DNA from 3 places in the Corynebacterium efficiens YS-314 genome. Region 3 is predicted to be linked to each of the others. Evidence: riboswitches for the same ligand, from Rfam matches in the RefSeq annotation. Region 3 holds a riboswitch; each other region holds the start of a gene.
What was found. Region 3 has a riboswitch for thiamine pyrophosphate ahead of CE_RS05760 (ECF transporter S component). Riboswitches for the same ligand answer to the same signal wherever they lie in the genome.
Positions count from the first base shown of each region.

Region 1: it holds a riboswitch for thiamine pyrophosphate, as region 3 does, so the genes downstream of both, thiM (hydroxyethylthiazole kinase) here and CE_RS05760 (ECF transporter S component) in region 3, are expected to answer to the same signal.
Region 2: it holds a riboswitch for thiamine pyrophosphate, as region 3 does, so the genes downstream of both, CE_RS09630 (thiamine phosphate synthase) here and CE_RS05760 (ECF transporter S component) in region 3, are expected to answer to the same signal.

Region 1 is NC_004369.1:1,671,165-1,678,337, reverse strand. Features, by position in the region: gene CE_RS07960 (phosphoribosyltransferase) at 115-591, shown strand; gene CE_RS07955 (MFS transporter) at 788-2,194, shown strand; gene CE_RS07950 (class I SAM-dependent methyltransferase) at 2,206-3,522, opposite strand; gene CE_RS07945 (NAD(P)/FAD-dependent oxidoreductase) at 3,898-5,313, shown strand; TPP riboswitch at 5,443-5,543, shown strand; gene thiM (hydroxyethylthiazole kinase) at 5,537-6,349, shown strand; gene CE_RS07935 (bifunctional hydroxymethylpyrimidine kinase/phosphomethylpyrimidine kinase) at 6,346-7,173, shown strand, end outside.
Region 2 is NC_004369.1:2,039,179-2,046,351, forward strand. Features, by position in the region: gene CE_RS09615 (CNNM domain-containing protein) at 1-286, shown strand, start outside; gene CE_RS09620 (S1C family serine protease) at 437-1,840, opposite strand; gene rplS (50S ribosomal protein L19) at 2,307-2,648, opposite strand; TPP riboswitch at 2,888-3,002, shown strand; gene CE_RS09630 (thiamine phosphate synthase) at 3,002-3,652, shown strand; gene thiO (glycine oxidase ThiO) at 3,649-4,719, shown strand; gene thiS (sulfur carrier protein ThiS) at 4,716-4,916, shown strand; gene CE_RS09645 (thiazole synthase) at 4,920-5,699, shown strand; gene CE_RS09650 (ThiF family adenylyltransferase) at 5,700-6,821, shown strand; gene CE_RS09655 (TIGR04053 family radical SAM/SPASM domain-containing protein) at 6,874-7,173, opposite strand, start outside.
Region 3 is NC_004369.1:1,188,556-1,195,728, reverse strand. Features, by position in the region: gene CE_RS05785 (PIG-L deacetylase family protein) at 1-349, opposite strand, end outside; gene CE_RS05780 (calcium:proton antiporter) at 391-1,458, opposite strand; gene CE_RS05775 ((d)CMP kinase) at 1,530-2,006, opposite strand; gene CE_RS05770 (energy-coupling factor transporter transmembrane component T family protein) at 2,003-2,758, opposite strand; gene CE_RS05765 (ABC transporter ATP-binding protein) at 2,755-4,125, opposite strand; gene CE_RS05760 (ECF transporter S component) at 4,134-4,817, opposite strand; TPP riboswitch at 4,807-4,916, opposite strand; gene CE_RS05755 (4-hydroxybenzoate 3-monooxygenase) at 5,294-6,493, shown strand; partial or broken gene CE_RS05750 (MFS transporter) at 6,542-7,173, shown strand, end outside.

The DNA of each region.
Region 1 (7,173 bases), 480 kb from region 3:
GCGGTGGCACCTGGTGGCGGCTGCATGGGGGGTCGTCGATAAGCGTCCCCGACCCGGCGCGCAGCCGCAGGGTGATTCTGAGGTTGGCCGCTGCGGTGGATAGACTCAAGCACCATGACACAGGAACGTGAGATTCTCACCTATGAGCTGTTCGGGACAGCCATGCGTGAGTTGGCCCAGGAAATCATCAATGACTATAAGCCCGACTGCGTGCTCTCCATCGCCCGTGGGGGGTTGCTGATCGGTGGTGCGCTGGGTTATGCCCTGGGCATCAAGAACGTTTCTGTGATGAATGTGGAGTTCTATACCGATGTCGGGGAGCATCTCCAGGAGCCTCTGATGCTGCCGCCGACACCGAAGGCGGTGGATCTGAGCGGTATGCGGATCCTCGTGGCGGATGATGTCGCGGATACGGGTAAGACCATGGAACTGGTTCATGAGTTCCTCGGTGACAATGTGGTGGAGGTGCGCACCGCTGTGATCTACGAGAAGCCCCACAGTGTGTTCAAGCCGGATTATGTCTGGCGTAAGACGGACAAGTGGATCAACTTCCCGTGGTCCACTCTCCCGCCCGTGGAGAAGCAGGTGTAGGACCCCCGTTAAGAGTTTTCTCAGCCCCGGCCGATACATAGGCCGGGGCTGTTGCATTTACCGGCACGCTTCCCATTAAATGGGATAAACTTCCCAAACGTTTCATATCATGGGATTGACAAGTGGGAAATAGCTGTGAAATCCTTATCTCCGCTTATATGGATTTCATCATTTACTGAAGGGGGATCGACCAGCCATGTCATCCACACCCACGGACTCGTCGGCGGTTACCACCGTCGGGGCCGATAACGGACACACCACCACGACCGGGCAGCCATTGGTCGTCGACAAGGCGACGAAGCGTCGGGTCGCCGCCGCCTCGACCATCGGCACCACCATCGAGTTCTACGACTTCTACGCGTATGCCACCGCGGCGGTCGCCGTGTTCCCCATGCTGTTCTTCCCGGCCAACGACAATCCGACGGTGAACCTGTTGGCGTCATTTGCCACCTTCGGTCTGGCCTTCATCGCCCGTCCCCTGGGATCGATCATCTTCGGGCATTTCGGGGATCGTGTGGGGCGCAAGGCCACGCTGATCGGTTCCCTGCTGACCATGGGTGTCGCCACTATTCTCATCGGCATGCTGCCCACCTATGACCAGATCGGCATCATCGCCCCGGCGCTGCTGGCGCTCATGCGTTTCTGCCAGGGCCTCGGTCTGGGTGGTGAATGGTCCGGTGCCGCGCTTCTGGCCGGTGAGAATGCTGAACCCGGCCACCGCGCCCGCGCCGCGATGTGGCCCCAGCTGGGCGCACCGTTCGGTTTCTTCCTGGCCAATGGTTTCTTCCTCATCCTGGTGGCCACGCTCGGCCACCAGACCGGTGACACCGGCGATGCGTTCATGACCTGGGGTTGGCGCATCCCGTTCCTGGCCTCGGCGGTGATGATCATCATCGGCCTGTGGGTGCGTTTCTCCCTGGAGGAGACCCCAGTGTTCCAGCAGGCTGTCAACCAGGGCAAGCGTGTGAAGTCGCCGCTGAAGGAACTGTTCGCCACCTCCTTCGGCCCCCTGGTGCAGGCCACCTTCATCATGCTCTCGACCTACACCCTGTTCTATCTGGTGACCACCTGGATCCTGTCCTATGGCATCGGTGACCGCTCCCGGGGCCTGGGCCTGTCCATCCCGTATTTCGAGTTCCTGCAGCTGCAGCTGGCCACCATCCCGTTCTTCGCCATCATGATCCCGATCTCCGGGTGGCTGGCCGATGTGTGGGGCCGGAAGAAGACCCTCATCCTGGCATCCGTGCTGCTGCTCGCCTTCGGCATGACCTTCACCGCACTGCTGGATCCGGCCACCGCCACCAAGCCGACCGTGTTCATCTTCCTCATGGCGGGTATGGCCATCATGGGTCTGATCTTCGGCCCGATGTCGGCGATCCTGCCAGAGCTGTTCCCCACCAATGTCCGCTACACCGGTTCGGGTATCGCCTACAACGTCTCCTCGATCCTGGGTGCTGCGATCGCCCCGTTCATCGCGACCTGGCTGGTGGCGGAATACGGTGTGGCGCAGGTGGGCATCTACCTGATCATCGTCACCCTGATCACCTTCGGTGCGGTGCTGACCATGAAGGAGAACAAGAACAACGACCTCACCCAGGTCTAGGACCTGTGTGCTTATCGACGCCCGCGTCGGTTCCTGGTGGTCAGCGTGAACTGCGCGGCGTCCAGGTGGCCGAGCCGGAGCAGGGCCTCGATGAGGGCATAGTGGTAGACCCACATGCGGCGGAAGACGGCATCAAAACCGTCAGCCGCCGCTTCTCTCATCTGGCCCTCGAAGATCTCCCGCTGCAACTGCACGCTCTTGAGATAATGCCCCGGGAAGTGCACCTCCGCGATCACCCGCAGTGAGGACTCCCGGTCGGCGAGCTGGTGGATCTCTGACACCGTCGGGAATTTCAGGGCCGGCCAGATATAGGCCCGCAACACCCCGAGTGCCTCCCGGCCGACGGGTCCGAGCTGATCCGTGGCCACCAGTGACTGCATCGCCACATACCCGCCCGTGGCGAGCATCCGGTCCAGCGCCCTGATATACCTCTTCGCGCCGGATGTGCCGACGACCTCGAGTTTCTCCATGGACACGATCGCGTCATAGGATCCGCCCCAGTCCTCCCGCCCCGGGATCGCCCGGGGAATGGTGCGGATATGGACATCCTTGTCCGCCCCGGCCAGGATCAACAGCTCCGACAGGCCCGGCACCTGCGATTCATCGGCGGTGAGCACATCCACGGTGGCGTTCCTCCGGGCAGCCAGTATGGACAGCGCACCACCGGAGGCCGGGTACTCCAGCACATGCGACCCGGACCGCACACGGGCGGCATCCAACAACCGTGCCGCCGCCCGGCGCTGGGCCTCCCCCAGATCCTCCCGTTCCACCGCCACCGGATCCGCAATGCGGGTCACATCAACGAAATGGGATCCGGGTTCGCGGTTCCTGCCCGCCCCGGGGACAAAACTCTTCACCGCGGTGCGCAGCGTGGTGGGCACCCCGGAGGCGAAGACCCCACCGAAGGCACTCATCCCATCCCCGGAACTGAGACGGATCAGCTCCCCGGGCAGGGCACCACCGTTGTCCTGGGCACCATCCGGCAATCCGACCGGGGGCGTGAGCCTGCCCCGCGGGCGGAAACCCACCCGGATCAATTCCGTCAGCACATCAGCGAGTTTATCGCTGCGCCACTCGCCTGCCATGTAGCTTTCCGCCAGACCCAGCCATCCGTTGGCGGCCAGACGCGGAAACAACTCCTCATGGTCGATGGTGAGATCCGGCTCATCCCCGAGCAGGTCCAGGCCGGCGCTCTCGCAGGCCCGGGCGAACCTCGCCTCAGCCTGTCGGGCACGGACGTTCATCAATACCGCATCAGGTACCGTCGCAACCCCCGGCCATTCCTCGGGGTCGATCGACCCCAGATGGCGCAAACGCGTATCTACCATGCGTTTTGGTGCACCTCCAGGTGGCATCACGGCATGAAACCGAAGCGGATATTCCTACAGTCTGAAAGTGTAGACCCAACGGCTGGCACAGCGGCGGAGACACGGCCGGGGCACAGTCGGGGCACCGTACCCCGAGGCCTGATCACCCATGTCAGAAAGGTATCAGTGATTGTCCATTCATTGACGTGACACGCGCCATAATTACCGGCATAATGAACAGATACGGGCGTGAATACCACATATTTCACAAAAACAGACAGGTTTGGACTACCCGATCCTGTGGGTTCTCGTTGGGAGGGCTATTGTTGATAGGTATGTGGCGCCCACCTACTAGCGCCAGTTAATTTTCTTCAACGACCAGGAGACAGTGACACCATGTCCGAGAACCCCACCCGCCCCGAAGGCGGCCGCCACCACGTCGTCGTTATCGGTTCCGGCTTCGGCGGCCTGTTCACCGCCAAGAACCTGGCCAAGGCAGACGTCGATGTCACCCTCATTGACCGCACCAACCACCACCTCTTCCAACCTCTGCTCTACCAGGTGGCCACGGGCATCCTGTCCTCCGGCGAGATCGCACCGTCCACCCGTCAGATCCTCAGCGGCCAGGACAATGTCAATGTGATCAAGGGTGAGGTCACCGACATCGACATCACCAAGCGCACCGTCACCGCCTCCCTGGGTTCCTACACCCGGGTCTACGAGTATGACTCGCTGGTTGTCGGTGCCGGTGCCGGTCAGTCCTACTTCGGCAACGACCACTTCGCCCAGTTCGCCCCCGGTATGAAGACCATCGACGATGCCCTCGAACTGCGCGCCCGCATCATCGGCGCCTTCGAGCGTGCCGAGGTCTGCGAGGACCCGGCCGAGCGTGAGCGCCTCCTGACCTTCGTGGTCGTCGGTGCAGGCCCCACCGGTGTGGAGCTCGCCGGCCAGCTCGCCGAGATGGCCCACCGCACCCTCGCTGGTGTTTACACCAACTTCAACCCCTCCTCCGCCAAGATCATCCTCCTCGACGGTGCCCCGCAGGTCCTGCCCCCATTCGGCAAGCGCCTGGGCCGCAACGCACAACGCACCCTGGAGAAGCTCGGTGTGACCGTCAAGCTCAACGCCCTGGTCACCGATGTCGACGAGGAGGCCGTGACCTACAAGACCAAGGACGGTGAGGAGCACCGCATCCCGTCGTTCTGCAAGATCTGGTCCGCCGGTGTGGCCGCTTCCCCGCTGGGCAAGCTCATCGCCGATCAGGCCGGTGTCGAGGTCGACCGTGCAGGTCGCGTCAAGGTCAACCGTGACCTGTCCGTGGGCGAGTACAAGAACATCTTCGTCGTCGGTGACATGATGGCCCTGGATAACCTCCCGGGTGTCGCGCAGGTGGCCATCCAGGGTGGCGAGTACGTCGCCGAGCAGATCGCCGCGGAGGCCGAGGGCCGCTCCAGCGATGAACGCGAGGACTTCGACTACTTCGACAAGGGCTCCATGGCCACCGTGTCCCGCTTCTCCGCCGTGGTGAAGATGGGCAAGGTCGAGGTCACCGGCTTCATCGGCTGGCTGCTGTGGCTGGGCGTCCACCTGATGTTCCTGGTCGGTTTCCGCAACCGCTTCGTCTCCGCGATCAGCTGGGGTCTCAATGCCCTCTCCCGCAAGCGCTGGAATCTCGCCACCACACGTCAGCAGCTGCACTCCCGCACCGCGCTGGCCAAGCTCGGCCAGGTCATCGATGAAAAAGACGGTGACGTGCCCATCGAGCTGAAGGACACCACCCGTTTCGGTGCCGCCAACAAGCTGAAATAGGCCCACCCCCAGCTCGCCCCCACCCCCTGACCCCGCCGGAACCTCCCGGCAGGTGTCCGGGGGTGTTGTTGTCTGTCCGGGGTCATCCCCACCCACCAGCCATACAGACCAGACCTTTTGCTAGGGTGAGAACCAGGCACGGGGTGCCTGTCCACCGTGGACAGGCTGAGAACACACCCGTTGAACCTGCTCTAGCTCGTACTAGCGAAGGGATGGCCGTTGCATGGCTGACTCATATCTTCATGCGCCCACATTGGTGCGCGCCACCACCCCACTTGTCCAATGCCTGACCAATGCCGTGGTCATGCAGTTCACCGCCAATGCCCTCCTGGCCATCGGGGCCAGTCCCGCGATGGTGGACACGCCGGCTGAATCCTTCGATTTCGCCGGGGTGGCAGACGGGGTCCTCATCAACGCCGGCACACCGTCGGCCGAACAGTATGCCGGGATGGAACGCGCCATTGAGGGAGCCACCGCTGCCGGTACTCCCTGGGTACTTGACCCGGTCGGTGTGGGTGGTCTGGCGGAACGTTCGGCGTTCCTCCGTCGGGCCGTCGACAAGCATCCGGCCGCGATACGCGGCAACGCCTCGGAGATCGTCGCGCTGGCCGGTCTGGGCGCCGGTGGACGCGGGGTCGATGCGACCGACGACGTCGCCGATGCCGTGGAGGCCGCACAGGTGCTCGCCCGGCGCACCGGCGGGGTCGTTGCCGTCACCGGAGCAGAGGACCTCATCGTCTCACGTGGACGTGTGTCGTGGCTTAAGTCCGGGGACCCCATGCTGCAGCTGGTCATCGGCACCGGCTGCGCCCTCGGCGCGGTGACCGCCGCCTACCTCGGTGCCACCCAGGACACCGACATCGACCCCCACGACGCGGTGGTCGCCGCGCACGCCCACCTGGGGGCCGCCGGCCGCATCGCCGCCACCCGTGCCACCGCACCGGGCTCCTACGCCGTAGCGCTTATCGACGCACTCCACCAACTCGACCGCAACCAGCTTGCCAACCTGACCCACCTCCGGGAGGAGAACCGATGACCGATTTCAGCCTCTACCTCGTCACCGACCCACACCTTGGAGGTGGCCCCGAGCGGGTCGCCGGGATTGTCGAGGACGCCATCAACGGTGGTGTCACCGTGGTGCAACTGCGCGACAAGGATGCCGACGAGCAGACCTTCCGGGAACATGCCATGGAGCTCAAACGGGTGTGCGACCGCCTGGGGGTGCCCCTGTTTCTCAATGACAGATTCGCCGTGGCCGCGGAGCTGAGCTGCCACGTGCACATCGGCCAGGGGGATCTGCCCTATGTGCAGGCCCGCCGGCAACTGCCCGGGCATCTCATGATCGGGTTGACCATCGAAACGATGGATCAGCTCGAGACGGTGATCGCCGACTGTACCCGGGCGGGCATCGCCCTGCCGGATGTGGTCGGTCTCGGTCCCGTCCAGGCCACGGACACCAAACCGGATGCCCCGCAGGCGGTGGGTGTGGACGGCGTGGCTGCCATGGCCAAGGTCGCACGTGCCCACGGTATCGCCTCCGTGGCGATCGGCGGGGTCGGTCTTGCCAACGCCGCTGATCTGGCGCGTACCGGGGTGGATGGACTGTGCGTGGTCTCGGCGATCATGGCGGCCCCCTCCCCGGCGGAGGCCGCCCGGGAGCTGCTGGATGTGTGGGAGGCGGGGCGTCGCGTGGCACAGCCACGGGTGCTCACCATCGCCGGCACCGACCCCACCGGTGGTGCCGGTGTCCAGGCTGATCTGAAATCCATCGCCGCGGCCGGTGGCTTCGGAATGTCGGTGATCACCGCCCTGGTCGCACAGAACACCCATGGTGTCACCGGGGTCCACACCCCGCCCGCC
Region 2 (7,173 bases), 850 kb from region 3:
CCTGGAGGATCCCACCTGGGATGTTCCCCGCGTGGTGCACGCCCGTGACACACTGCTCGCGGACAAATCCGCCCCGGCCCTGGAGTGGTCGCGCCCGGTACTGACCCTGCCGGAGACCGCCACCATCCAGGAGGGGCTGGAACGGATGCAGGGAGAAAACGAACAACTGGCAGCGGTGATCTCCGTGAACAACGGTTACACCGTGCGCGGTGTCATCACCTGGGAATACATCCTCCACCAGCTCTGGCCCAGCATCGAGGAGGAACTCGGCCGCACCCGCAGCTGACCGGAACACCGACACCGGACCATCCACCCATACCCGCCCCGGGCAACCTTCAGTGGTACCTGGGGCGGGCAACGAACACCGGATACGGTGTGTGGGGTGGTCACCCGGCCGGACCCCGGTCAGCAGGTCCGGAAACAGGTGATCCACAGATCAGATGAACCTGAAGGTGGATGCAATCTCCGTCAGGACGGTACTGACCTCATAATCCGTCTGGAGCTGGATGAGCAGAGCCAGGGGGCCGGTCTGGTCATAATCCTGGGTGGCCAAGAGGAGCACCGTGGTTCCTGAACAGTCATAGGCAACATACGGGCCCCGGTAGTACCCGTCATCCCAGGTGTCCCGCTCTGTCTCTGTACAGGTACCTGAGGCGTCGAATTGTTCGAGTACCTGCTCAGGGGTGTAGGAGGGGTCCGTTCCGAGCATCCACAGTCCGGGGGCGTTGTAGGACGCCCAGAAGGCGTCCAGGTCAGGAGCCGCCACGAGGGACACCCAGTCCCGTCCGTTATTGTCCTTCCACGGCGTGGGATCCACATCCGCCCACTCGACCGGGACGCTCACTGCGAGGGAATTGCTGTCGTCGGTGATCTCCACTGACTCACCGCTGTACTCGCCCGCCTGCTCCGTGGCCTGCCCGCCGGAGACGTTCTCCTGTTCGACCTCCAGCTCACGGCCATTGATCTGACCGGTGAGGAGGGTGTCGTCGCGGGGGCGCAGAACCTCAACGTCCATGGTGCCGTCACTGCCGTGGGTATCCAGTACCTGGCAGTAGCTCGCCAGATTACCCTCATCCCCCACGCTGACTCCCCCGAGTTTCAGGATGAGGTCCCCGGGTTCAATACCTGCCTTGTCGGCGGGGCCTCCCGGTTCCACCGAGGACACCCACACGCCGAAGAATTCCGGATCCCCACTATCCCAGGCCTGTGCGTTGACACCGATCGATGAGATCCGCTTACCGTCGATCATGTCGTCGATGACATTTCGAACCACATCACGATGGATGGCGAAGTTGTAGTCGAGGGAATCATCGCCGGCATAGTTGACGCCCAGAACCTTGGCGTCCCCGGTGATCAGGGGACCGCCGGAGTTACCACCCCGGATACGGGCATCGTGTTCAATCACATGCTCAAGGGACGCCCACTGGGTGTCGAACTCGAAATCCGTCTTCGAGACGATGCCACGGGTGAGGGTGAAGTCATCGGAGGCTCCTGCCGGGAAACCCGCGGAGTACACATCGAGGCCGGTTGTAATCTGACCGTCGTACCAGGTGTAGTGGGGCAGATCATCGGCATTGAGCTGTACCACGGCAAGATCCAGACACTCAGATGCCCCGAGCACCCGCATACTCGCCTTGCTTTCCCCGTTCTCACCGTAGGTTCCGTCAAGTCGACCTGCACCCACCACCACGTGGTTGTTGGTGATGGCGATACCCGACGGGTCGATGATGAATCCGGATCCCTCCCACGCGGATTCCGATGGGTCGACAGTGCCGGGTTCAATGAAGGTACCCTGACCGACGATCTTGACGGTTGCATCGGCGAGGGTATCGAAGGTCACCGCGTTGACGGTGCCCGCATGGGTGGTACCACCTTTGGATGCGGTGGTGGCGGGTGAATCAGAATCATCCGAGGAAGAACATGCCCCAGCAGTAGTGTGGCTACGCCCAGTACTGCTACCAGTGATCTGTTCCTCAGCCTGGTTGTGTGCTTCAAAGCCATGACGGGCTCCTTATGTTAACGCCCATGGCACAGAGGTACCCGTCGGCGACTAATGGGTCCAATCAAGAACTGCACACAGCAAGCCAAGGTTTTGCACTGATTTTGACAGGAGGTTGAGGAGCCAAGAACACAAAACTCTTAAGGATATTGAACGTTGATCATAATTTTACTATTTTCCCCCGCAAAACAGGAGGAATCTCACCCACGGCTTTCTTCATTCCCCCATGAAAAAACCCCGTCGCCACCGGAGAGATCCGGTGGCGACGGGGGTTGCAACCCGGGATGGTGTCAGGACACCGTCAGGTTTAGCGCTTCTCCTTGATGCGGGCAGCCTTACCGCGCAGTTCGCGCAGGTAGTACAGCTTGGCGCGACGGACGTCACCACGACGGACGACCTCGATCTTCTCCAGGTTCGGGGAGTGAACCGGGAAGGTACGCTCAACACCGATGCCGAAGGAGACCTTACGCACGGTGAAGGTCTCGCGGATGCCACTGCCCTGGCGGCGGATGACAACACCCTTGAAGAGCTGGGTACGGGTGTTGGTGCCTTCGATGACCTTGACGTGAACGTCGAGGGTGTCACCGGGGCGGAAGGCAGGAACGTCGTCGCGCAGGTATGCGGAGTCGACCTTATCCAGAATGTTCATGTAGACAGTCCTTTGACAGTTAGGGAAAGAGGACCCTGGCGGCACTTCCCCTGTGGTGGGGCGCTCGGCCGGTTCGTATCCGTTTCAATTTTGCGCCACTGCGGACCACCGCAACCCCTTCTGTGCAGAAGGTGCCACGAGACACACAGTCAACCCATGCATTCTTTCATGTCTGCGCGGCTGATGCCAAATCCCGCCCCCGCCCTTCACGGCGTGGTCCGCATCATCTACACTCAGGCCCCAACCCCCACGGGCGCCCGGGGCACCGGGCTGAGATTGCGCTGCCTTGCCGCGCAAGGACCGTATGAACCTGTCTGGTTAGCACCAGCGAAGGAAGAGAGGCCTACAAGGACATGCGTCCCACCCCTGATCTGCGTTGTTATTTCATCACCGGCCACGGCAGCCACGAACACATAGTCGATGTCGCCCGGCGCGCGGTGGCAGGTGGGGCCCGCACGGTGCAGGTGCGCAGCAAACCCATCACCGCCCGTGAGCTCTACGCACTCACCGAGGCCGTCGCGCTCGCCGTGGGCGAGACCGCCCATGTGCTTGTCGACGACCGCGTCGACATCGCCCTCGCTCTGCGCCACCGCGGCCTGCCCGTCCACGGGGTCCATGTCGGGCAGGATGATCTTCCTGTCCGTGATGTCCGTGCCCTGCTGGGCGAGGAGGCCATCATCGGTCTGACCACCGGCACCAGGGAGCTGGTGGAGGCCGCCAATGAGCACGCGGAGGTGCTCGACTACATCGGTGCCGGGCCGTTCCGCCCGACCCCCACCAAGGATTCCGGTCGCCCACCACTCGGTGTGGAGGGTTACCGGGAGCTGGTGGAGCTCTCCAGGCTTCCGGTGGTGGCCATCGGGGATGTCACCGCCGATGACGCCCCGGCCCTCGCCGACACCGGTGTCGCCGGTCTGGCGGTGGTGCGTGGCCTCATGGAATCCGCTGACCCGACCGGTTACGCCCGGCGTCTGATCACCGGTTTCGGGGAGGGTCGCCAATGAGCAGCGTCACCGTCGTCGGTGGTGGTCTGGTCGGTCTTGCCACCGCGGTACGGCTGGCGGATGCAGGTCATGTGGTGACCCTGGTGGATCCCGATCCCGCCTCCGGTGCCACCCACCACGCCGGTGGGATGTTGGCCCCGGTCGCGGAGGTGGTCTACCGGCAGGAGGCACTGTTCCCGTTGATGCTGCGCTCGGCCGCGCTGTATCCGGGGTTGCTTCGGGTCGTCGACAAGCACACCGATCTGCCCACCGGGTACCGCACCGAGGGCACCCTGGTGGTGGCCGCGGACCGGGCGGATGCTGCCCATCTGGCGCAGTTGTCGGACTACCAGTCCGCCAACGGCATGGAGGTCGAACGTCTGACACTGCGTGCAGCCCGGAGGTTGGAACCTGCCCTGAGCCCGCAGCTGGCCGGGGCCGTGCACATCCCGGGCGATCACCAGATCAACCCGAGGATGTTCGCCGCGGCCCTGCTCGACGCCCTGGATAATCTCGGGGTGGAGGTCCGCCGGGAACGGGCCACTGCGATCCCCGATGATGAACAGGTGGTGCTGGCCAATGGTCTGGGCGCAGGGCAGCTCCACCCGGGGTTGCAGCTGCGTCCGGTCTACGGCGACATCCTGCGCCTGGGTGTGCCGGATCATCTCGCCCCGCTGCTCACCCGGGTGGTGCGCGGGTTTGTGGAGGACCGCACCGTCTACCTCATCCCCCGCACCGACGGCACCCTCGCCATCGGGGCCACCTCACGCGAAGATGAGCGGCCTGTCCCCCGCGCCGGCGCGGTGCATGATCTGCTGCGCGATGCCACCCGCCTGGCCCCCGGCATCAAGGAGTGCGATTTCCTCGAGGCCACCACCGGCGCGCGCCCCGGTACCCCGGATGATCTGCCGTACCTCGGGCGGGTGGATGAACGCCTGATCATCTCCACCGGGTATTTCCGCCACGGGATCCTGCTGACCGCCCTGGCCGCCGAGGCGACCCTGGCCATGGTCGAACACCGCGATCCCGGGATCGATCTTCACGCCTGTGCCCCACACCGACACACCACCCAGAAGGAGCATCCATGAACATCACCCTCAACAACCAGTCCGTGACCACCACCGCCACCACGTTGAGTGCCCTGGTGGAGAACACCCTCGGGCAGCTGCCGGACGCCGGGGTCGCCGTGGCCGTGGACGGTGAGGTGGTGCCCCGCTCCCAGTGGGACCGCCCGCTTGCCGACGGCCAGCACATCGACATTCTCACCGCCGTCCAGGGAGGTTAACCCATGCTCACCATCGCCGACCGCACCTTCGACTCCCACCTGATCATGGGCACCGGTGGCGCCACCTCCATGGCGATGCTGGAGGAGTCACTGGTGGCCTCCGGGACGGAACTGACCACGGTGGCGATGCGTCGTCACGCAGCCACGACCACCGGGGAATCCGTCTTCGACCTGCTGCGCCGCCTGGACATTACCCCCCTGCCGAACACCGCGGGTTGCCGCACCGCACGGGATGCCGTGATCACCGCGAAACTCGCCCGGGAGGCACTGGGCACCAACTGGGTGAAGGTGGAGGTCATCGCCGATGAACACACCCTGCTGCCCGATGTCGTCGAACTGATCGACGCCTGCGAACTGCTCGTCGCCGAGGGTTTCGTGGTGCTGGCCTACACCTCCGATGACCCGGTGGTGGCCAGACGCCTGGAGGACGTCGGGTGCGCCGCGGTCATGCCCCTGGGCTCGCCCATCGGCACCGGCCTGGGCATCCTCAACCCGCACAACATCGAGTTGATCTGCTCGCGGGCAGGTGTACCGGTGCTTCTCGACGCCGGTGTCGGCACCGCCTCCGACGCCGCCCTGGCGATGGAACTCGGTTGCGACGGGGTGCTGCTGGCGTCTGCGGTCAACCGGTGTCAGGACCCCGTGGCGATGGCGCGCGCGATGCGTTATGCCGTGGATGCCGGCCGTCTCGCCCGCGGGGCCGGGCGCATCCCGAAACGCGAACACGCCGTGGCCTCCTCCACCTTCGACGGACTGGCGTCCTGGTCGGATCAGGTGTTGTAGATGGCACTTCCAGAGATGTCCCTTCCCGACATGGCACTTCCCGACACCGAACTGCGCCGCACCGCCCGCCAGCTCGCCCTCTCCGGCTGGGGCATGGAACAGCAGGAACGTCTCCACCGCAGCCATGTGCTGGTCATCGGTGGTGGCGGCCTGGGATGTCCGGCCATGCAGTCGCTGGCATCCGCCGGTATCGGACACATCACCGTCATCGACGATGACACCGTGGACATCACCAACATCCACCGGCAGATCCTCTTCGGTGCCTCCGATGTGGGCCGGCCCAAGGTGGAGGTGGTCGCCGAACGCCTGCGTGAACTCCAGCCCGACATCACGGTGACCGCCCTGCGTGAGCGCCTGACCGTCGACAACGCGGTGGAGCTGGTCGGTGGGGTTGATCTGGTTCTCGACGGATCGGATTCCTTTGCCACCAAATACCTCGTGGCTGATGCCGCCGAGATCACCGGTACCCCCCTGGTGTGGGGCACGGTGCTGCGTTTCCGCGGGGATGTCTGCCTGTTTGCCGATGGTGTGGGCCTGCGTGATCTCTTCCCCGTCCAACCCACCGGTGATTCCATCCCCGACTGTGCCACCGCCGGTGTGCTCGGGGCCACCACCGCCACCATCGGTGCGCTCATGGCCACCGAGGCCATCAAGTTCCTCGCAGGACTACCCACCCAGCCGGGACGCATGCTCAGCTACGACGCCCTGACCACCACCACCCGCAGCTTCACCGTGGGTGCGGACCCGGCGCGTGACCGCGTCACCGGGCTCCAGCCGAGCTACAGCGATGCGGTGTGTGCGGTTGGCCCCTCCCCCGAGGAGTTGCTCGACCAGGTCCGGGCCGGTGCGGCGGTGCTGCTGGATATCCGGGAACCGCATGAGTATCTGCTCAATGATTCACTCGCCGACCTGGATCCGGTGCGTCTGCCGCTGTCGGAGATCACCGGTGTGGATACCGTGTGGCATGCCCTCGGTGAGGCCCGGCGCGACGCACGACGCGATACCCGGCGCGTGGTCGTGCACTGCGCCTCCGGGGTGCGCAGTGCCACCTTCGTGGAGCAGTACGGCGACCTGGGTTATGACCTGGTCAACCTCCCCGGCGGCATCAATGCGCTGGGGTGAGCGGCCGGGATCGGCGATGAGGCTCCGGGGGAATCCGCGGGACCACGGAAGGTCAGGACCCCGGGGCTGATATCCGGAGCGCCCGGTGTCCACGCTCCTCCCGCCGATCCCCCTCGTCCGGTGTCCACGCCGCAGGAACGTGGGAGCAGGTCGGGTCGGAGGCCAGGGGGTCGCCGGTGATCGCGTACGCCGTGGACCGGGAGCCACCGCACACACTGGCGAACTCGCAGACCGAACATTTTCCCCGCCATGTTGAGGGGTCACGCAGGGACCGGAAGACCGGGGAGTCGGAGTAGATCTCCGGCAGGGGTGTGTCTCTGACGTTTCCGCAGTGCAGAGGGAGGAACCCGTT
Region 3 (7,173 bases):
GACGGATCTCCCGGGCGATGTCCCGGCGCAGGTCGAGGGTGTAGACCAGCATCGAATCGGGGTGGTCGAGGATGACCAGGTCGGTCACGCCCACGCAGTGACATGCCCGGCGCTGCTCCTCGGCGCGCAGGGGGCCGACCTCGGCCGGGTCCCTCCCCTGGATCCCGGCCTCCCCATGGGTGAGCAGCAGGTAGGACACCTCCACCCCGGCGGTGGTCCATTCATGCACCGCCGCGGATAACCCGTACTCCGGGTCATCCGGGTGTGCCACCACAACGAGCACCCGTTTCCAGGAGCTCCAATCAAGGTTCTGAACAGGTTCTGCAGTTGGAGAAGTCGGTGTCGTCATGCGGCCCAGGCTACCCCAGGACCCACGCCGACATTCCGCTCTCAACCCAGCAGCGCCAGCAGGTACACCCCGAATATCATCAGCAGCACCGCACCGTGGATGGCGGTGATCCGACGGGCGGTGAAGATGATGCCCGTCACGGCGATGGTGGTCCCGAGGATCAGCAGGTTGGCGGGGCCCTCGGCGAGGATCACCGTCTGGTTGGTGACAGCACCGATGATCAGCACCGCCGGGATGGTCAGCCCGAGGGTGGATACCAGGGCGCCGTGGGCGAGGTTGATCACGCGCTGGGTCTCAGCGCCCCAGGCGGCGCGGACGGTGGTGAGTGTCTCCGGGGTGAACACGATCATGGCGATCACCAGTCCCGCCAGCGCCGCCGGGGCCCCGAAATCGGCGAGGACGGTGTCCATCAGTCCGGCCATGTCATGGGAGAGCCAGACGATCGGCAGGACGGTGACCACGAGCACCACAGCACGGAAGAACACCTCACCGCGGAAGGCCGGCCCGGTGGGTGGCACCGCGGCGGAATCCTGGAAGTCACCGGCCCGGGTGCCGGTCTGCTGTCTGAGGAAGAACCCGTAGAGCGCAATGGTGGCCACCGCCACGGGCACCGCGTGCGCGGGCTGGTACTGCCCTGCCACGCCGATCACCGCCGGCACGGCGAAGGCCAGCACCGACAGCATGAGGATCATCACCAGGTAGGTCTGGGCCCCGGTTCCGTTGTGTGACAACGCGCCGTGGCGCAGGCCCCCGGCGAGGAAGGACACGCCCACCACCAGCGCCATGATGATCATGGACACCGACATGACCGAATCCCGGGCGATGGTGGTGGACTCCCCCGGCCCCAGCATCACCGCGACGATGAGGATGACCTCGATGGTCACGATGGACAGGGTCAACACCAGGGAGCCGTAGGGGTCGCCGAGGATCACCGCCAGGCGTTCCGCCTGTTTCACCACCCCGAAGGAACTGAACAGGATCACCGCGATGATGATGGTGAGCAGCAGCAGGGGCGGGCCCGGCACGGTGAGGAGGAGAAACAGCGCAACAGCCACCCAGCCGGTGATGATGCGCGCATAATCGATGACATCCAGACGCGTGGACGGCATGGTGAACATCCTTGTGAAAGCTCAGGCGGGGCCGTCCCCATCCGGTACCCGATGCGCGGGTCGTCCCGCGATCACGACCACCCTAGCACGTGGTCAACGGGCACATCCCCGGGCCCGGTGAAGTGTTCGCGCTCCTGGGCGGCCCACATCTCCCACCAGGGTGCGTAATCCGGGTCGCGCGTCAGTGCGCGCTCCCGGCGGAGGTCCTCCGGTCCGGTCAACCGCACGGTGATCACGGTCCCCAACGTTGCAGCGGTGCTTATCGACGCCTCCGTCACCGCCCCACATCCCTCGATGATCAGACTCGCGCGCGGACGGATGTCCACCCACCCGGCCCGGCGGTTCTGTTCCCAGTCCCATCGCCAGAAACCGGGTCGGGTGGGGTGCAGTACATCGTCGACCACCATGCGGCTGGCCTCGGCAAGCCCCGACCAGCCGGGGTAGAAATCCTCCAGGTGGACCAGCTGGAAACCGGTCTCGGTGGCCAGCTGTCTGGCCAGGGTGGTCTTGCCGGAGCCGGACTGTCCGTCGATGAGGATGATGATCATGTTCCCAGGAACCTGAAGTAACCGGTCTGGATGGACACGGTGATCGCGGTGATGGAGATGAGCAGGCAGATGAGGATCACGGTGGCGTCGACAAGCCCCACTGTGGACGCGCGCGCCCACGTGCGGTCGGGACGGCGACCGAACCCGCGGGCCTCCATCGCGGTGGCCAGTTTGGCTCCGCGTCTCAGGGAGAGCACCAGCAGCCCGAAGGCCATGGTGACAAAGTGACGGATCCGGCCCTGATCGGCGATACCCCGGGCGCGGCGGGAGCGCGACATGGAGGACCAGTCATCGCGGAACAGCGACACCAGGCGTCCCCCGGCGACGGCACCGATGACAAACCGCTCCGGCAGGCGTGCCACCTGGGCGAGGCCATCGCCCAGATCCGTGGGGTCCAGCCGGGAGATGAGCACCACCACCGGCAGACCGACCGCCAGCACACGCACACCGATGGCCAGGGCCAGCGACAGTGAATTATCCGTGACCTGGGCCAGGAGGAAACTGAAGTACACCTCCCCCTCGGGCCGACCGTAGAGCGCCATGGACACCGACGCTATCGGCGCGATGACCAGCAGGGGCCAGCCCCGCCGGAACAATTGCCTCCAACTGACCCCCACCAGTGGGGACAGGGCGATGGTGGCGGCCAGCGCGATGGCCGCGGAGACCACGTCCACGCTGATCAGCAGCGGGGTGGTCAGGGCGATGACCGCCAGGATGCGGGTGACGGGGTTGATATCCCTGATGAGATTCACCGGTTGCCCACCTCCACGTGATGATCACCCAGGGCTGCGATGAAATCCGGGTCGTGGGTGACGGAGACGATGGTGGTGCCGGAATCGGCGAGATCCCGCAGCATCCACACCAGCTCCCGGAAGGTCACCGGATCCTGACCGAAGGTCGGTTCATCCAGGATGAGCAGAGCCGGGGCCGCCACCAGCGCGGTGGCCACCGACAGGCGGCGTTTCTCCCCACCGGAGAGGGTGAAGGGGTTGGCATGCTCGAGGTGGCGCAGACGCAACCGGTCCAGCAGCTCCTCGATGCGGTGCGCGCTGGCCTGGTCCACGGTGCCGCGGCGTCTGCCCGACATGACCTTGGGCCCGACCTCGATCTCCTCGCGCACGGTGCGGGCAACGAACTGGTGCTCCGGATCCTGGAACACCGTGCCGATGCGGCGCGCGAGATCCGCCGAACGCCACTGGTGGGGCTGTCTGTCGAGGCCACGCCGGAGGGTGTCGGCCAGATCCAGGTGCCCCGAGCGGGGTGGGATGAGCCCGCCGATGGTCAGCGCCAGGGTGGTCTTGCCGGAACCGTTCGCACCGGTGATCACGGTGGAGGCACCCTCCGGGATGTGGAAGGAACGGGGCGGTCCCCACTGCGCGAGCAGGTGATCGGCGGAGACCAGGGCGGTCGTCCCGGCCTCCCGGCGGGTGGGCAGACCGGTGGGTGAGACCAGGTCATCGGCGTGGATCCCCCGGACCCCGTCTGCCTCGAGGCGGAGGATACGGTCCACAGTCCCCGACCACAGCTGGTGGCGGTGCTCCACAACGATGAGGGTGGCGCCGGTGGCGTCCACCACACGGTTGACGGCCTCAACCACCTCGCGCTGGCCGGCCGGATCGAGGTTGGCGGTGGGTTCATCCAGCAGGATGAGCCGGGCACCCATCGCGATGACCCCGGCCAGCGCCAGGCGTTGTTTCTGCCCACCCGAGAGATGCCGGGTGGGATGTGTCAGGGGCAGGTCGAGACCGACCATATCCAAAGCCTGCTCCACCCGCGGCCAGATCTCCTCCCGCGGGATGCCGAGGTTCTCGCAGCCGAAGGCGACATCATCACCGACCCGGGAGGCGATGACCTGGGAGTCTGGGTCCTGGAGGACGAGGCCGGTGGCGGAGGCGTCGACAAGCAGGGAACCGTACGTCTGCCCTTCCGTGTCATCACCGAGCACGCCGGCCAACGCGGCGAGCAGGGTTGATTTGCCCGAACCGGAATCACCGGTGAGCAGCACCCGCTCCCCCGGCGCGATATCAAGAGTGATGTTGCTGAAGGCGGGTTTCTTCCGCGAGGCGTGACGGTAGCCGAAATCCCGGACCGTCACCCGGGTACCCATGGTGGTGGTCATGGGTGTGTTCAGACCTCCCTGCGCAGTTCACGGCCGGCGGCGAACCGGTCCAGCGCACCCGTTTTCGCCAGGGCGCGGACCAGGTAGAAGCTGACCACGCCGGCCAGCAGCGCACCGGAGATCATCAGGCAGCTGAAGTAGATGATGTTGAAGGCCAGGGACATCGCGAAGTAGGCGCTGAGGAAAGCCTCCAGGATGTAGGCGCCGACACCGGCACCCATCCCGGCGAGGATGGCCACCGTCAGGGTGAAACGCCGGTACAGAAACAGCGCGAAGACCAGTTCCGCGCCGAGTCCCTGGGCGATCCCGGAGTACAGGGTCTCAATGCCCCACTGCGAGGCCAGGGCCGCGGACACCGAGGCGGCGATGACCTCGACGAACAGCGCGGCGCCGGGTTTGCGGATGATGAGCCCACCGAGCACACCGCCGAGCAGCCAGATGCCGACGGCCAGACCGCCCAGGCCCGGGGTCAGCGCGTCGAAGGCGGTGAACCAGGCATATCCGATGGAATTCCACACCACGAAGATCAGCCCGCAGGCCACGCCCAGGACCGCGGCGATGACGATGTCGATCACGCGCCAGGTGTGTCGGGTCTGTGGGGTGGGGCCGGTGGTGACACCGGTTCCCCCGGGCGCACCGGTCTCCCCTGGCTCACCGGTCTCCCCGGTTGATGGCAGACGTGTATCAGTCATGTTTCCTCCCTATCGCCGGCATTACCCGGATCAGGTTCAACGGTTGTGGCTGTGCCACCTCTCAGCCCGGACTTTCACCGGACACCCGTGCAATATCGAATTAGTGCTCCTACATACTAGTCCACGGACCTGGGGAGTTGTCCAATACCGCCTGGGCGGGCTGGTGGGCACGCATGTCGACGTGACACATCGCCCCCAACACCCCTCATCGACACCCCTAGCTACACCCTTGGCCATGGTTACGCCAGGTCAATTGCGCAGGCCGGGCCCGATCCCCCACCCTCACCCCCGTTCACTCTGCGAACATGCGGCCGGGATATTGCTATCACCTCTGCCATTGCCTACTTTGAGACCCATATCACTAACCACATCTGGGGGCCATCGGGCACACATCGCCCCGCACACCCGGGGGCGGGGATCCCCGCCGGACCCCACCCGACAGCCCATACCCCACAGCCCACCTGAAGGAGCCTTTCATGAACCACGTACCAGTAGCCATCATCGGTGCGGGTCCGGCAGGACTGACCCTGGCCCACCTCCTGCACCTGCAGGGCATCGAATCCGTCGTGTTTGAAAGCCGCTCCCGGCAGGATGTCGAGGAGACCGTGCGTGCCGGCATCCTCGAGCAGGGCACCCTGAACCTCATGCGGGAAACCGGTGTGGGCGAGCGCATGGAACGCGAGGCCGATCACGATGAGGCCATCGACATCGCCATCAACAACGAGAACATCCGCATCCCGCTGACGGAGCTGACCGGCCACAAGGTGGCCATCTACCCGCAGCATGAATACCTCAAGGATTTCATCGCCAAGCGCATCGAGGACGGCGGTGAGCTCCTGTTCGAGACCACCGTGGACTCCGTGGAGAACTTCGAGGGTGACGCACAGGAGAACAAGGCCACAATCACCTACACCGGTGTTGATGGCACCACCCGGCAGCTCACCGCGGACTATGTCGTGGCCGCCGACGGCTCCAACTCCCCCTACCGCAAGATCATCACCGATGATGGTGGCATCCGTGCCCGCCACGAGTACCCCTACGCCTGGTTCGGCATCCTCGTCGAAGCGCCCAAGACACAGAAGGAACTCATCTACGCCACCCACCCCGAGGGTTTCGCACTGATCTCCACCCGCACCGACACCGTCCAGCGCTACTACCTCCAGTGCGATCCCAATGACACCCCGGAGATGTGGTCGGATGACCGCATCTGGGAGCAGCTCCACCTGCGTGCCGACTCCCCCGGCATCACCGTCTCCGAGGGAAAGATCTTCGACAAGGCCGTGCTGCGCTTCCGCTCCGCTGTGACCGAGCCGATGCAGAAGGGACGCCTGTTCATCGCCGGCGATGCCGCCCACACCGTCCCACCCACCGGCGCCAAGGGCCTCAACCTCGCCGTGGCGGATGTCTCCGTGCTCGCACCGGGACTCACCCGCGCAATCAAGCGCAACGACACCGGGCTTCTCGACGACTACACCCGCCTCACCGTCCCCCGCATCTGGAAGGCGCAGCACTTCTCCTACTGGATGAGCTCCATGCTGCACGCCGTTCCGGGTGAGGACCACTTCGCCACCCAGCGTCGCTTCGCCGAGCTCCGCTCCGTCCTCGAATCCGAGGCCGGTCAGCGCTACCTGGCCGAGCAGTACGTGGGCCGCGATCTGCCCCGCTTCGACTACTGACACCCACCCACCTCCCATCCCTTCCTATCTCTTAAGAGGACCCCGCCCGTGACCACCTCACACGCAACCCCCACCACCCCGGCGCCCACCCGCAGTGTCGGGGTGGTGTTGGCACTACTCTGGTTCGCCATCGTCCTGGACGGCTTCGATCTCGTTGTCCTCGGTGCCACCATCCCCGCCATGCTCCAGGACACCTCCTGGGACCTCGACGCCGCGCATGCCACCCAGATCTCCACCCTCGGGCTGGTGGGCATGATGATCGGCGCATTGACCATCGGTTTCCTCACAGACAAACTGGGGCGTCGCCGCGTGATGATCTTCTCCGTGGCGGTGTTCTCCAGTATTCACCCTGCTCTTGGCCTTCACCTCGGACATCACGCTGTTCACGCTGTGGCGTTTCATCGCGGGTGTGGGACTGGGTGGGGCACTGCCCACCGCGATCGCCATGGTCACCGAGTTCCGTCCGGGCACCAAGGCCGGTTCCGCCTCCACCACCCTGATGACCGGTTACCACGTCGGTGCGGTCGCCACCGCCTTCCTGGGCATCCTGCTCATCGAGCCACTCGGCTGGCACTCGATGTTCATCGCCGGTGCCGTCCCGGGCCTCATCCTGCTGCCACTGCTGTACTTCCTGCTACCGGAATCCCCCCAGTTCCTGCTGTCCACCGGCAGGGCTGAGA